DNA from 4 places in the Paenibacillus sp. IHBB 10380 genome. Region 4 is predicted to be linked to each of the others. Evidence: riboswitches for the same ligand, from Rfam matches in the RefSeq annotation. Region 4 holds a riboswitch; each other region holds the start of a gene.
The links. Region 4 has a riboswitch for thiamine pyrophosphate ahead of UB51_RS13345 (thiamine phosphate synthase). Riboswitches for the same ligand answer to the same signal wherever they lie in the genome.

Region 1: it holds a riboswitch for thiamine pyrophosphate, as region 4 does, so the genes downstream of both, thiM (hydroxyethylthiazole kinase) here and UB51_RS13345 (thiamine phosphate synthase) in region 4, are expected to answer to the same signal.
Region 2: it holds a riboswitch for thiamine pyrophosphate, as region 4 does, so the genes downstream of both, UB51_RS23945 (ABC transporter substrate-binding protein) here and UB51_RS13345 (thiamine phosphate synthase) in region 4, are expected to answer to the same signal.
Region 3: it holds a riboswitch for thiamine pyrophosphate, as region 4 does, so the genes downstream of both, thiC (phosphomethylpyrimidine synthase ThiC) here and UB51_RS13345 (thiamine phosphate synthase) in region 4, are expected to answer to the same signal.

Annotation. Positions count from the first base shown of each region.
Region 1 covers NZ_CP010976.1:270,492-273,831, forward strand. The annotation lists gene thiE (thiamine phosphate synthase) at 1-91, opposite strand, end outside; gene thiD (bifunctional hydroxymethylpyrimidine kinase/phosphomethylpyrimidine kinase) at 81-902, opposite strand; gene thiM (hydroxyethylthiazole kinase) at 950-1,750, opposite strand; TPP riboswitch at 1,904-2,007, opposite strand; gene UB51_RS01130 (methionine ABC transporter ATP-binding protein) at 2,180-2,872, shown strand; gene UB51_RS01135 (methionine ABC transporter permease) at 2,865-3,340, shown strand, end outside.
Region 2 covers NZ_CP010976.1:5,289,306-5,292,645, reverse strand. The annotation lists gene UB51_RS23955 (pyridoxamine 5'-phosphate oxidase family protein) at 1-163, opposite strand, end outside; gene UB51_RS23950 (MFS transporter) at 348-1,544, shown strand; TPP riboswitch at 1,613-1,723, shown strand; gene UB51_RS23945 (ABC transporter substrate-binding protein) at 1,823-2,860, shown strand; gene UB51_RS23940 (MTH1187 family thiamine-binding protein) at 2,898-3,191, shown strand; gene UB51_RS23935 (ABC transporter permease) at 3,188-3,340, shown strand, end outside.
Region 3 covers NZ_CP010976.1:5,424,499-5,427,838, forward strand. The annotation lists gene thiC (phosphomethylpyrimidine synthase ThiC) at 1-1,253, opposite strand, end outside; TPP riboswitch at 1,357-1,465, opposite strand; gene UB51_RS24595 (DUF418 domain-containing protein) at 1,585-2,796, opposite strand; gene UB51_RS24600 (response regulator transcription factor) at 2,938-3,340, shown strand, end outside.
Region 4 covers NZ_CP010976.1:3,028,954-3,032,293, forward strand. The annotation lists gene thiO (glycine oxidase ThiO) at 1-823, opposite strand, end outside; gene UB51_RS13345 (thiamine phosphate synthase) at 820-1,443, opposite strand; TPP riboswitch at 1,623-1,725, opposite strand; gene UB51_RS13350 (hypothetical protein) at 1,796-2,131, opposite strand; gene UB51_RS13355 (MDR family MFS transporter) at 2,244-3,340, opposite strand, start outside.

The DNA.
Region 1 (3,340 bases), 2.8 Mb from region 4:
CCTCACGAGGATCTTTCCTACAATTGACACTACCCATAATGAAATAGACTTTCAGCAATGAACGAACAGATTCATTATGATTAGTAGACATACTCTGTACCTCTCTTTCTCCGCTGATAAGCAAAATGGTTCGTTGGACCATGCCCTGCACCGATTCCTAATGGGTCCTCTATAGCAGCTTGGATAAATTGTTTCGCTGTTTGAACAGCGTCCAGTACCGATTTCCCTTTAGCTAACTCTGCTGTAACCGCAGCTGAATAAGTACAACCTGTACCATGTGTATGTCTTGTTTCAATCCGTTGATTCTCCATATAGATGTAACTATGCCCATCATACACAAGGTCTACGACTTGATCGGTAGAAGCATCATGTCCGCCCTTCATGACGACATAATGAGAACCCATCTGAAGAATACGTTTGGCAGCCTCTTCTCGGTCACTTAAGCTGACGATGGACATCTCTGTAAGGATCTCTGCTTCTGGAATGTTGGGAGTAGTGACCAAGGCAAGTGGGAGAAGTACTTGGATGACAGATTTAATCGCTTCTTGTTGCAGTAGTGTAGATCCGCCCTTGGCCACCATCACTGGATCAACGACTAAGTTGCGCCAATGATACTGCTCAATCTTGGCTGCTACAATCCGAATAATCTCGCCACTGAATAGCATCCCTGTCTTTAATGCATCGGGTTCTAGATCTTCACCTATCGAGTCTAGTTGCATAGCAATCGTCTCGGCGGTCATGGGGAAAACACCTTGAACGCCTAACGTATTCTGTGCAGTGAGTGCAGTAATGGTTGACATGCCATATACACCTAATTCTTGAAAGGTTTTGATATCGGCTTGAATGCCTGCTCCACCACCGCTATCTGATCCTGCAATCGTCAATGCTTTATAGATATGCATCTCTTAATTCCTCCAATTGTCTTAGTGGTGAGTAGACGTACAACTTTTTAGACTTGGTGAATATGGGCTCTTTGTTGTAGAATTTTCGGTGATACGCTAGCCAATTGGTTCAATAATTCAATCTGAAAGCTTCCAGGTCCTTGATGCTCTGTCATTTCAGCAGCTATTTCAGCGGCTACGCCATAGAAAGCAAGTGCTTCGGTAACCGATTCCAACCAAGATTGTTCGCTAACTTCGCTTACAGCTAAGAATGCCCCGATAATAGAACTAAGCAAGCATCCAGCCCCTGTAACTTTAGTGAGAAGAGGATGACCATTACTTGTGATGTAAGTCGTGTGTCCATTCGTAATCACATCTTCTTTCCCCGTAATGACAACAATACATCCTAACTTTAGGGCAGCCTTTTGTGCTAGGAGTACCCTATTGCCTTCGCCAGCACCCGCATCTACCCCTTTAATGGACCATTCTTCACCCACGACATGCGCTACTTCTGCAACATTGCCCCTGAGCACAGCAAGCTTAATCTCCTGAGTGATTCTCTGAGCAATCGTTGTTCGGTAAGTTGTAGCGCCAGCTCCAACCGGATCAATAACGACTGGAACATGATTCTCATTTGCAGATTTCCCTGCGATAAGGATTGATTTCACAACACTTTCATCGAGCGTTCCAATATTAAGAACGACTGCATTCGCTAATTTAGCTACATCGGCTACTTCTTCATGAGCGTGAGCCATGAAAGGTGAGGCACCTAAAGCGAGAAGCCCATTGGCTGTGAAGTTGGTAACGACTATATTCGTAATATTGTGTATAAGCGGATTGCACTGACGAACTTTTGTTAGATATGTCATGTTTAACATCCTCCTGAATTTAAGTGGGTTATATAGGCTATGATAGCCAAATAGCAACACAATCCTTGTAAAACAATAAAGACCCAGCCATTTCCACAAGGAAATGAGTGGGCCAAAAAGTTCAGTCAAGCAATTCTATGCATTGCATGATGTGAAGATTTCGTTCCACTTCCCTCCGCTGGTATAATCCAGATCAGGTTCCAAGGGTCCGAAGCTTAAAAGCTCGTCTCAGTCGTTAGACTCCCCTAGTGAAAAAACAGGCTGTATTCAATTAGTTCTGTTAAGAATATAACACGAAATTCCCATATGTAAAGCGACATGTGGGAATAAATATCGATTCTGTATCACAATTATGCCTAAACCTGTGGTATGATTATTTTTGTCCTGACACCACATAAGTACCAGCAGTAGATAAAGGAGGAACTCTCCGTGATTTCGTTGCATCAGGTAAGTAAAACTTTCGTGAGTTCAACTAGCCACTTCCAAGCTGTCAATTCTGTGTCTCTTCAAGTAAAGGAAGGCGAGATTCATGGAATTATTGGAACAAGTGGTGCGGGTAAATCGACTCTGTTACGGATGATTAATTTATTGGAGAAGCCGGACACGGGTAGTGTTGTAGTAGGTAATGAGGATTTGACTAATATGACTGAGAAGGAGCTTCGTGAAGCTCGCAGGAATATCGGGATGATCTTTCAGGGATTTAATTTGGTGAGCAATAAGACGGTTAGCGGAAATGTCTCCATACCACTTGAATTAACTGGATTACCGAAGCGTGAACGTGTGGAACGTGTGAGTGAGTTCTTAGAATTTGTGGGCCTACAGCATAAGGCGAAGCAATATCCTTCACAATTAAGTGGAGGAGAGAAGCAGCGAGTGGCGATTGCCAGAGCACTTGCGAATCGTCCTAAAGTATTGTTATGTGATGAACCTACATCCTCTTTGGACCCAAGTACGACAGAGGGGATTTTGGATGTGCTGAAACAGCTCAACCAGAATTTCGGACTCACTATTGTTATCGTAACACATGAAATGGAGGTCGTCCGCAACATGTGTCACAACGTATCGGTTATGGAATTAGGACGTCTAGTCGAGACTAGAGTGGTGGATCAATCCCATGGTTGAATATATCATGCAGTATCAGTCTGAAATATGGAAGGCTATAGGAGAGACTTTTGCTATGGTGGGGATATCCATTGTTGCAGCTATTTTAATAGGACTTCCATTAGGTACTTTTCTATATTTGTTGCGAAAAGGTCAGCTGTACGAGAATGGGTTGCTCTATGGTATTTTGAATATCATAGTCAACGTTGTTAGGTCATTCCCATTTCTTTTACTCGTCGTTTTTTTAATTCCATTTACGCGAATTGTCGTTGGAACAGCGCTAGGTACGCTTGCGGCTTCGGTGCCGTTATCCATAATGGCGATTGCCTATTATTCGAGGTTAGTGGAGCAGTCACTTCTAGAGGTTCCAAGAGGTGTGATCGAATCAGCTTCATCAATGGGAGCATCAACCTTTCAGATTATCGTTAAATTTATGTATGTTGAGGCTCGCTCGGGACTCATGTTAGGTTTAACGACTTCTATTATCAG
Region 2 (3,340 bases), 2.3 Mb from region 4:
TATGTGTTTGGCGGTTCGTAGCCAAGTGTAAGCTTAACCCTTCATTAAACAATACCATATACCTTTGTTTCGGTTTATTCCCCTCTATCGTAGCAAACGAGCAAATTTTATTGTGATCCAATGCTTTGACAATTTCCTGTTCTATTCTAGTTTTATCTAACATGATGTCATAACCTCTTCCTTTTCTTATTTGAGTGATAAAACACACGTATGAGTAATGTACCCATCTCTACTATTTTCAACCCATCTCCTCTTTATCATACGTTGTGACTTTACTATGACGAACAGCTTCATATTAGGGTATGATGGATAGGTCTATTGTCTTGAAAAGGAGCTTAAATTCATCTATGAAACGCTTAATTTGGATTGGTTGTTTGTCTTATTTCTTAATTGGTTTGGCACATGTCGTACTTGGTTCTGTGCTCCCAGTCATTCTGGAGCATTATGATCGTGAATACAGTGAAGGCGGACAGCTGATCTTTGCTCAGTTTGCCGGTTTCTTAGGTGGCGTGATGCTCTCCCCATGGTTAAACCGCCGTCTCGGCAAAAAGGGTAGTCTCCTTCTTGCCCTAGTTGCACTTTTTATTGCCGAATCCGTATACACCCTCCTTCCGCCTTGGGAATGGATGTATGTCACAGGAATTGTCGCAGGATTTGGGTTCGGAATGATCGAGGCTGTCATCGGAACCATCATTATCACAGGGGTTACCCATCAGACCGCTGTAGCCATGAGCAGGCTCGAAGTATTCTTCGGCGTAGGTGCTATGCTTATGCCACTCCTAGCTAGCGGTATGATCTACTTTGGCTGGTGGCGCTGGTCATTCCTTGTCGTCTCCCTCTTTGCCCTCATTACATTTATATTCTGGGCTAAGGGTTCTTTTGGAGCGTTAGACTCCATATTGAATGCACGAAACGTAAGCCCTCAACAGCCGAAGCAACCCAAAGTAGCGGTGTATCACAAGGGCCAAAAACGAACGCTAGCGATATTTGTTGTCTTCTTCTTTCTATATGTTGGCGTAGAAATGAGCTTAGCCAACTTCATGCCATCTATGCTTGTAGAGAAGATGAGTATGGACAAAGCAGGGGCTGCACTTAGTGTCACCTTCTTTTGGATTGCAATGTCAATCGGTCGCCTATTTGCAGGATATATAGCAGAGAAAATACGCTACCGTTCCTATGTACTTATAAGTAGTCTATCCGCCCTCATCCTACTTACTCTTTTCCCATTCACGAATCAGATCTGGTCTGCTTTTACCGTTATCACACTACTGGGTCTATTCATGTCGGGTCTTTTCTCCATAACGTTAGTATTTGCTAACAAGCTTATGCCCGGTACAGAGGAGTCAACCACAAGCATTCTAATTGCCGCTGGAGGTGTAGGTGGTGCTGTCCTTCCCTTAATCATTGGCTGGTGTATGGATCATCTAGTGGTTAACCAAACGGCTGGTATGCTTGCTGTGTTCACCGTAGGTCTGTTCCTGCTCAGTATAGCTGCATTTAGAGCTCAACATAGATATGATCAGACAGTTCAGGGATATCATTAGTCAGCATGTCAGAGTTACTGGACACCTCTTCCTTTGTAGACTATAATACTCATTGAAATGATCTAATTTCATAAGTACAGGGGTGCTGGAATTGGCCGGCTGAGAGTGTGTCCCACAAGACACTGACCCTTATACCTGATCTGGATAATGCCAGCGTAGGAACTAGCCGATATGGTTCATCCATATATCTATCTTGCGCCCATATGCGTCCCGATTACGGGGCGCTTTTTTTTGTTGCACAATAACACAGTGTATTTCACAAAAGGGGAGAGAAAGAAATGAGAAAGTTAGGAACGTTACTTCTCGTATGTATGCTCATACTAGTCGTAGCAGGATGCGGAGCAACCCGCAACAACGAAACGAATCAACAAGCAGCGACACCAGCAGGTGAGACTCCATCCACACCTAAGACATTAAAGGATGTTAAAGTTGTTCTGGATTGGACTCCTAATACGAATCATACTGGACTCTATGTAGCTAAGGATCAAGGCTATTATGAAGCAGAAGGATTAAACGTTGAGATCATTCAGCCTGGTGCTGGAGGATCGGATACGATGGTGGCATCGGGAGCCATCCCTTTTGGCATTAGCTATCAAGAAGCAGTCACCCAGGCACGCATCCAAGGTGTACCCCTTGTGTCCATTGCGGCAGTAATACAACATAACACTTCTGGATTTGCTGCACCTGTGGATCGCAATATTAAGACTCCGAAGGCATTCGAAGGCAAGACTTACGGGGGATGGGGTTCTCCAGTAGAAGAGGCTGTAATGAACTCTATCATGGAGAATGATAAAGGCGATGTTAAGAAGGTTAAAATAGTGAATATGGGCGAGGCTGATTACTTTACAGCTGTGAAGCGTGATATTGATTTCGCATGGATCTTCTATGCATGGACAGGAGTTGAAGCGGAGCTTCGTGGAGAGCCGCTTGATATGTTGTATGTGAAAGACTACGCTAAGGAGCTTGATTATTACACACCCGTCATTGTGACGAATGAGAAACAGATTACAGATGACCCCGAACTCGTAAAAGCTTTCATGCGTGCAACGTCCAAAGGGTATCAGTATGCGATTGATAAACCTGAAGCTGCTGCTGCAATTCTTAGTAGTTCTGTACCCGATCTGGACAAAGAGCTAGTACTCGCTAGTCAGAAATGGCTCAGTCCACTCTATAAAGACGATGCTGAGAATTGGGGAGAACAGAAAGCCGAAATATGGCAAGGATATTCCGCTTGGATGTACAAACATAAGCTTCTGGATAAACCATTAGAGATAGAAAGTGCTTATACGAATGACTTTCTACCTCAGGCAAAATAATAAGACTACACCCTCACTTTGAAAGGATGATATCACCATGGCTAATACTTTACTAAGCATTCAAGTAATCCCTAAGACACCCAATAATGAAGATTCTATTCCTTATGTAGATCGCGCCATTGAAGTCATACAACAATCCGGTATTAAGCATGAGGTTCATCCTCTAGAGACCACTATGGAAGGCGAGCTGGATGAGTTGCTGAGTATTGTTAAGAATATGCATGAAGCGCTTATAGCCGCAGGTAGCCCTAGTGTCATCTCTCAAATTAAAATAGCCCACAATCCAAAAGGTATAAGCATGGGTAAATTAACGGAGAAATATCGTCCATGAGCTTGATATGGAACAAAGTGTGGCCGCCCTTAGTGGCGGTCCTTATCTTTTTGACGGCATGGCAGCTCAGTACTTCACTCTTTAACATCGAAGATTGGATTCTCCCAGCTCCATCAGATATTGCACATGAGGCTTCCGCTGAATCCGCA
Region 3 (3,340 bases), 2.4 Mb from region 4:
GTATAGAAGGGGGCCTCATTGCAGATTTCAAGCTGCTTATCCATGTTCTCTTTAATCAAATGCATGGGGACATGCCCCGGTCCTTCGACCATAACTTGAACATCGTGACTCCAAGCCATTGCCGTCAATTCACCTAGCGTCTCTAGTTCAGCGAATTGCGCTTCATCATTAGCATCAGCAATGGAACCAGGGCGCAAGCCATCTCCAAGGGAGAAGGAGACGTCGTAGGATTTCATGATCTCACATATGTCCTCAAAATGTGTATAAAGAAAGTTCTCTTGATGATGGGCAAGACACCATGCAGCCATAATGGAGCCACCTCTAGAAACAATGCCAGTCATTCGCTCAGCAGTTAACGGAATATAGCGAAGTAAGACTCCGGCATGAATGGTGAAATAATCAACCCCTTGTTCTGCTTGCTCGATGAGTGTGTCCCGGTAAACTTCCCATGTTAAATCCTCCGCTTTGCCATTTACTTTCTCCAGAGCTTGATAGATCGGTACCGTACCAATAGGAACAGGAGAATTACGAATAATCCACTCGCGCGTGGTGTGAATATTTTTACCAGTGGACAGATCCATAATATTGTCTGCACCCCAGCGTGTCGCCCATCGCATCTTCTCCACTTCTTCCTCTATGGATGAGGATACAGCGGAGTTTCCAATATTGGCATTGATCTTTACTAAGAAGTTTCGTCCAATAATCATAGGTTCACTCTCTGGGTGATTGATGTTCGATGGGATGATGGCGCGGCCACGAGCCACCTCATCTCGTACAAACTCCGGTGTCACATTCTCGCGAATGGCGATGTATTCCATTTCGGAGGTGATGATACCCTTACGCGCATAATGCATTTGAGTGACATTGTTGTCTTTTTTTGCCCGTAGAGGTTTCCTTTGGAGTGCTGGAAATACTTCAGCTAATGCTTTACCGTTGGTATTGCCGTTATCCTCGGGTTGTATGGTTCTTCCTTCATAGGTTTCTGTATCTCCTCGTTCTTCAATCCAGCGTAAACGATTGGGTTGTAACCCTTGACGGATATCGGTATGAATTTCTGTGTCCGTGTAAGCTCCGCTAGTGTCATAGACATGGATAGGTGCATTCTCTTCTTCTCCGTGAATGCCCGATGTTGGACTGAGTGTGATCTCGCGCATCGGTACTTGAATGTCTGTACGTGAACCCTGTACATATACTTTTTTACTTGCTGGGAAAGCCGATAGGTTAATTTGATCTTTTTTCATTTCGCTTGACATCTCATTTCCTCCTATATAAAGGTGATTTGATCAAGCGGAGCAAATTCTATTCCTATAGAAAAAGACTGCATCTGAGTAAGAGGCAGTCTTAGAGTAGACAAATAGAAATAGAACTCCAATTCCTCCGCTGGCATTATCCAGATCAGGTTTGACGGTCGATAGTTACAACTATCCTCTCAGCCTGGTCCCACCAAGCTCCCGTAATATATAATTGCTAAACAAAGTATAACCAATTAGTAAAGAATATCCAAGTTTAATTTAAACCGTCAACATGACTTATTCTACAATATGGATAAGGCCAAGGCACCCAATGATTATTCGTACTTCATTATCACACGGAGGTATTTAAACTCGGATCATTAACAACCTTATGCGAAGCACGTGGCTTGCCGCTGAGTGAGAGATAAGTCCACATCCTAAGAAGTCTCTCGATTGGACCGTTCTTAAATCGTCGTAGTAGCAGGCTCGTTAGTACAGCCTGTACAGTATATATGAGCAGGGCCAATAGAAAGCCGTTCACAATGCCGATTTGTCCGAACCAACCCAGCCCATAACCATAAAATAAGGTCGTACAAATGACAGTTTGCATCAAATAGTTCGTCATCGACATGCGACCGACCGATTCAAACGCCGATACGAGCACTGATCGCTTCGATAAGTGCGATAGCACCAGTGCTAGTGCAAAAATATATCCAAGTGCGAGAAGCTGCCCTCCCGCCGTAAGGAATACGCCGCTCCAAGGGGATTGTGGTTGGAGTTCAGCTATGCTCTTAAACGCTAGACCAAGCGGCAGAAGGATCGCCGTCGCCCACACGTATCTACGTCTTTCTCGCCGCGGATTGTGAAACCACTGTTTGCTTGCAGCGGCAATCCCGAACAAGAACATCGGAAGCAGCAGGAACGGTGTGAAGAACATCACGATAATTATAGCGCCTGGCGGCAAATCAAGCGGATCCTCGTTAAAGCGAAACTTAGTAATCTCTTGATAGGTCCCCTCACCATAGACTTCAATAGATGTTGCGACATACTGCTGCATCCGCGCTTCTTCTTTAACTGTCTTCTTCTCGATACCATAGCTTAGGCCCGCCATCAATATGCTCAGTATGATTCCCCATATCATTAGCGTCTTCGGCTTCCTCTTAACGAATAGTAGCAAAGTAAAGCCCGTTACCCCGTAGGCTAGTAAAATGTCGCCCTCCCATAGTAATAGGCTGTGCATCAAGCCTAACGCAATGAGCATGAAGAAGCGCCGAGCTAACACCCATCCAGGCTTTAAGTTACGCTTCACCAAGCTTCCCCGAAGCTTATATAAGCTATAGCCAAACAGGAACATAAAGATCGGCATAAAACTTCCGACAACTGTAATTTTCAGTATATGATGAAATATCGTGTCCAAGCTTGTAGGGTTAAATTGTTGTAGTTCCCCTTGTCCGTACATCCCATACTGGAAAATGAGCATATTTGCAATAAGTATACCGAGTAAGCAGAAGCCGCGAATCGCATCTATAACGCGAATGCGGTTTCCTGTGTCTATTTGATTCATCTTTACTATCACCTCTCTTACAATCATAATCAATCAAGCTGAACAGCTAAGGAACAGAACCATAACATGAACTTAACTTTTTATAACTCTGTTCAACAGATGTTAAGGTTTATATGCTAGCATTACATCAGGTGATGAAGAATGAATATGAATAAAATAGTTATCGTTGATGATGAACCCTCTATTGTAAAAATGCTGCAACTTGTGCTCCAAAAGGAAGGATTTCACCAATTATATACAGCTGGAACCTGCCAAGAAGCACTCGATACGATTGCTCGTAACGGAGCTGATATCGTTCTGCTCGATGTTATGCTACCGGACGGTAGTGGTTTTGAATTATGTTCGCAAATACGCCAATTAGGCAACCCACATATTTTATTTTTGACTGCCAAGGTGTCTGATCTGGACGTTCTGACTGGATTCGCGATGGGTGGCGATGATTACATTACGAAGCCGTTTAATCCGCTTGAGATAGCCGCCCGCATTAAGGCTCGTCTGCGGCGCATTGATGAGATTGGCAAACCTGTGGCAAGAAACAATACTG
Region 4 (3,340 bases):
CATAACTGTGGCGTTTGCTAGTTGCTCCGACAACGAGCCTTCCACCCCTTTTCGGAACTAAATAGCATCCATGACTAAAGATCGTTGCAGAAAGTAACGGCTTATGTGTCAGAACAGAGAAGCATTCACCCTTAACCGGATAGATCGGACAACTCAAGCCAACTTGATCTAGTAGCGGTCCACTCCACGTTCCGGAAGCTATAATGACGCGATCAGAACGAAGTACATCTTCACTTGTGACCACTCCGCCCACTCGCCCTCGCTCTAGAAGAAGAGACTTCACCTCTGTAAACTCCTTGATGTCTGCACCTATAGTTACTGCCGCTTTGGCATAGGCAAGCGATAGTTCAGGAGCATCTACTTGCCCATCTCCTTCCACTAACATGGCACCCTGCAGTTCCCTAGAAATCTCTGGCTCTCTCTGAATGACTTGATCCATAGATAGCCACTCTGCTTGCTCTCCCACACTTTGTTGAAAAGCAATGGTCCGTTGAAGTGCTTCTACATCTGCGGCTGTTATCCCCACACGAAGTAATCCTTGTCGCTTAAAGCCTATATCTATGCCGGTTAACGCTTGTAATTCACTCGCTAGCTGAGGAAATAATGCACGACTGGACCTTGCTAAATCGAAGAATGGACCTGCTTCGTCAATCTCTGCCTGTGCTGCAAGCATCCCTGCTGCCGCAAGCGAGGCTTGTTGCCCTAATCGGTCTCGATCTATAAGAACGACTTTCATTCCTCTGGCAGACATGTAATAAGCAATAGAACTGCCTATCACTCCTCCACCCACAATGATGGCATCGCAGAACTTCGACTTCGTCAACTACATTCACCTCCTGCTAAATCTAGCTCTCTTCGATAATCTTTTACCGCCTGTATAGGATCAGACGCTGACGTAATTCCCGATAGGATAGCAATTCCTGCTGCTCCCATTCCTATGACCTGTTGCACATGTTCTGGCTTAATGCCACCAATAGCAATAATAGGAAGATGAACATGCTCCACAACTTCCTTCAACATGAGGATTCCTCTAGGCTCTTGATCAGGCTTCGAATTCGTTCTGAAGATATGTCCGTAAAGAAGAAAATCAGCGCCACGTTTGCTCATGTCATCGGCCTCTTGTACAGAATGAATTGAACACCCTATACGCAATCCAGGAAAAGAATGCTTTATCTCCTGAACTTGTAAGCTATGATAAGCTAACTGAACCCCACCTGTCTGAGCCGCCCAAGCCACGTCTATACGATCATTAATGATCACTTTATGCATCGGTACCCCACCTGCCTTCAAAGCCATAACCCATCGCCACAATTCCGCCGCAGTGCTAGATTTCTCCCGTAAATGAAAAGCTGTTACATAAGAATGGGTTCGCTCTGCTATCCATACAAAGTGTTCCAATTCATGCTGACCGTTTGAAATGACATGTAACTCTCGAACTGACATTTCATGACCTCCTACACACTCGTAATTCAATTCATCCTACAGAAGAATTCCATGACCAAATTAATGAAGAAAGAGAACAAAAAAAGCCCCCTTCTGCTTAGAGAAGGAAGCTTTATATCAATAGCCAAGTGAATGTCCACCTATGTACGCATATGTACGTAAACAAACAATAGTTCAACCAAAGTTCAAGCTCACTTCCCTACGCTGGTATAATCCAGATCAGGTTCAAAGGGTTTGGAATCACATTTCCGTCTCAGCTAAATAGCACCCCTAGTGATCTAACGTATTCAATTGGATACATCCTACCATGAATAAATGAAAAAGAAAATCTATTTTATTTTACAAACCTAAGCTATTTAGATTTTAATATTTTCGCAATATCCTTTTGTAAATCTGTCATCTTCTTGATGATCTTTGTCTGCTCGCTTAAAATATCCCGATATTTCTTCGATGTTACAGCTAAGTTTTTCTTCTTTTTTTCTAGCTGATCAAATTCCTTCTGTAGCTTTTCCAACTTCTTTTGGACCTTTTTAAGAGATTCTAGCTGATTTGTCAAACTATTTACTGATACTTCTACAACATTATTATTGTTACTACTCTTGGCGTTAACTGGGTTTGCATAGGATGTTTGTGTACTTAACGTTAATACCACGACAAAGGTAACTAATAGAATCATTGCTTTCTTCATCTGAATCCTCCTTCTGTTATATATGGTGAATTATAGCATTGTGTAGAGATATTTAAAATACATTTGGGAGCAACTCCCCCTTAGAATAGCTCCCCTATAAATAATAATGAATCTAGTCATTCTGCTGCTCTAATATACGACGTGCAGATAGTAAGAACGGTATTCCAAACGCTGCAGTTAACGCAATCACCGTGAAAATAATAATCGAGTAGTCTACACCAAGCGCATCCAACAGGAACCCTCCAAGTAAGGGCGCCATAACATTACCCAAATTATTAAAACCTATCATTCCAAAATAAGTTCCTCGTAATTCCGGCTTGGCAATACGATCTATAAGGATGTCTGTCATTGTAAACATGAGAACTTCTCCAATCGTAAAAAGAACCACACTGAGCATGAATCCAATAAACGATTGAAAAATACCGAATAGTAACAAGCTACAAGATACCAAAGCGCTTCCGACAATAAGAGGCGTAATTGGAGACCACTTACTCGCAATACGAACAACGGGGAACTGGAAAGCCAGCACAATGATCGCATTCAGGGAGAGCATATAACTAAACCATTTAGCTCCATCTTCGATGCTCGGGCTCATCTCCATGTATTGGGGTAATGTTGAACTGAAGTGCCCATAGCCAAGTACGCAAAAAATCATACCCATGAGAACATACACAAATACTCGATCTCTACCTGTTACTCGCAGTGCACCCGTAAGCGTTAACCGTTCACCCACTTGGGTCGAAGCCAAGCCCATTCCCTTGTAGCGAAGAAACTGAATGATCAACGTCACGCCATAGCAAAAATAAACTAATCCGGCTATTACAAACGCCCAGCTAGATTCAGATGCCCCCATTTGAAGTCCCAAAATCGGTCCAAATACGACTCCGAGATTGATTGCAGCATATCGTAAGTTAAATACGAGTAGTTTACTCTCCTGGGGTGTAATATCAGCCAGAAGTGCACGCGAGGTAGGTTCAAACATTGCACGGCATAATCCGTTGAGTGCATTCATGACAAAGAAAATCCAGATTTTATCCGCTACTGCAAATCCGATAAAAACCAGTGCCCAACCAAATATCGAAATCAATAAAATCTTCTTACGACCTATGACATCAGATATATATCCACCATAAAAGCTAGCGAATACACCAATCAGAGAGCTCACCGCTACAACAATACCTGTCTGTGAAGGTGAGGCTCCCATTGATT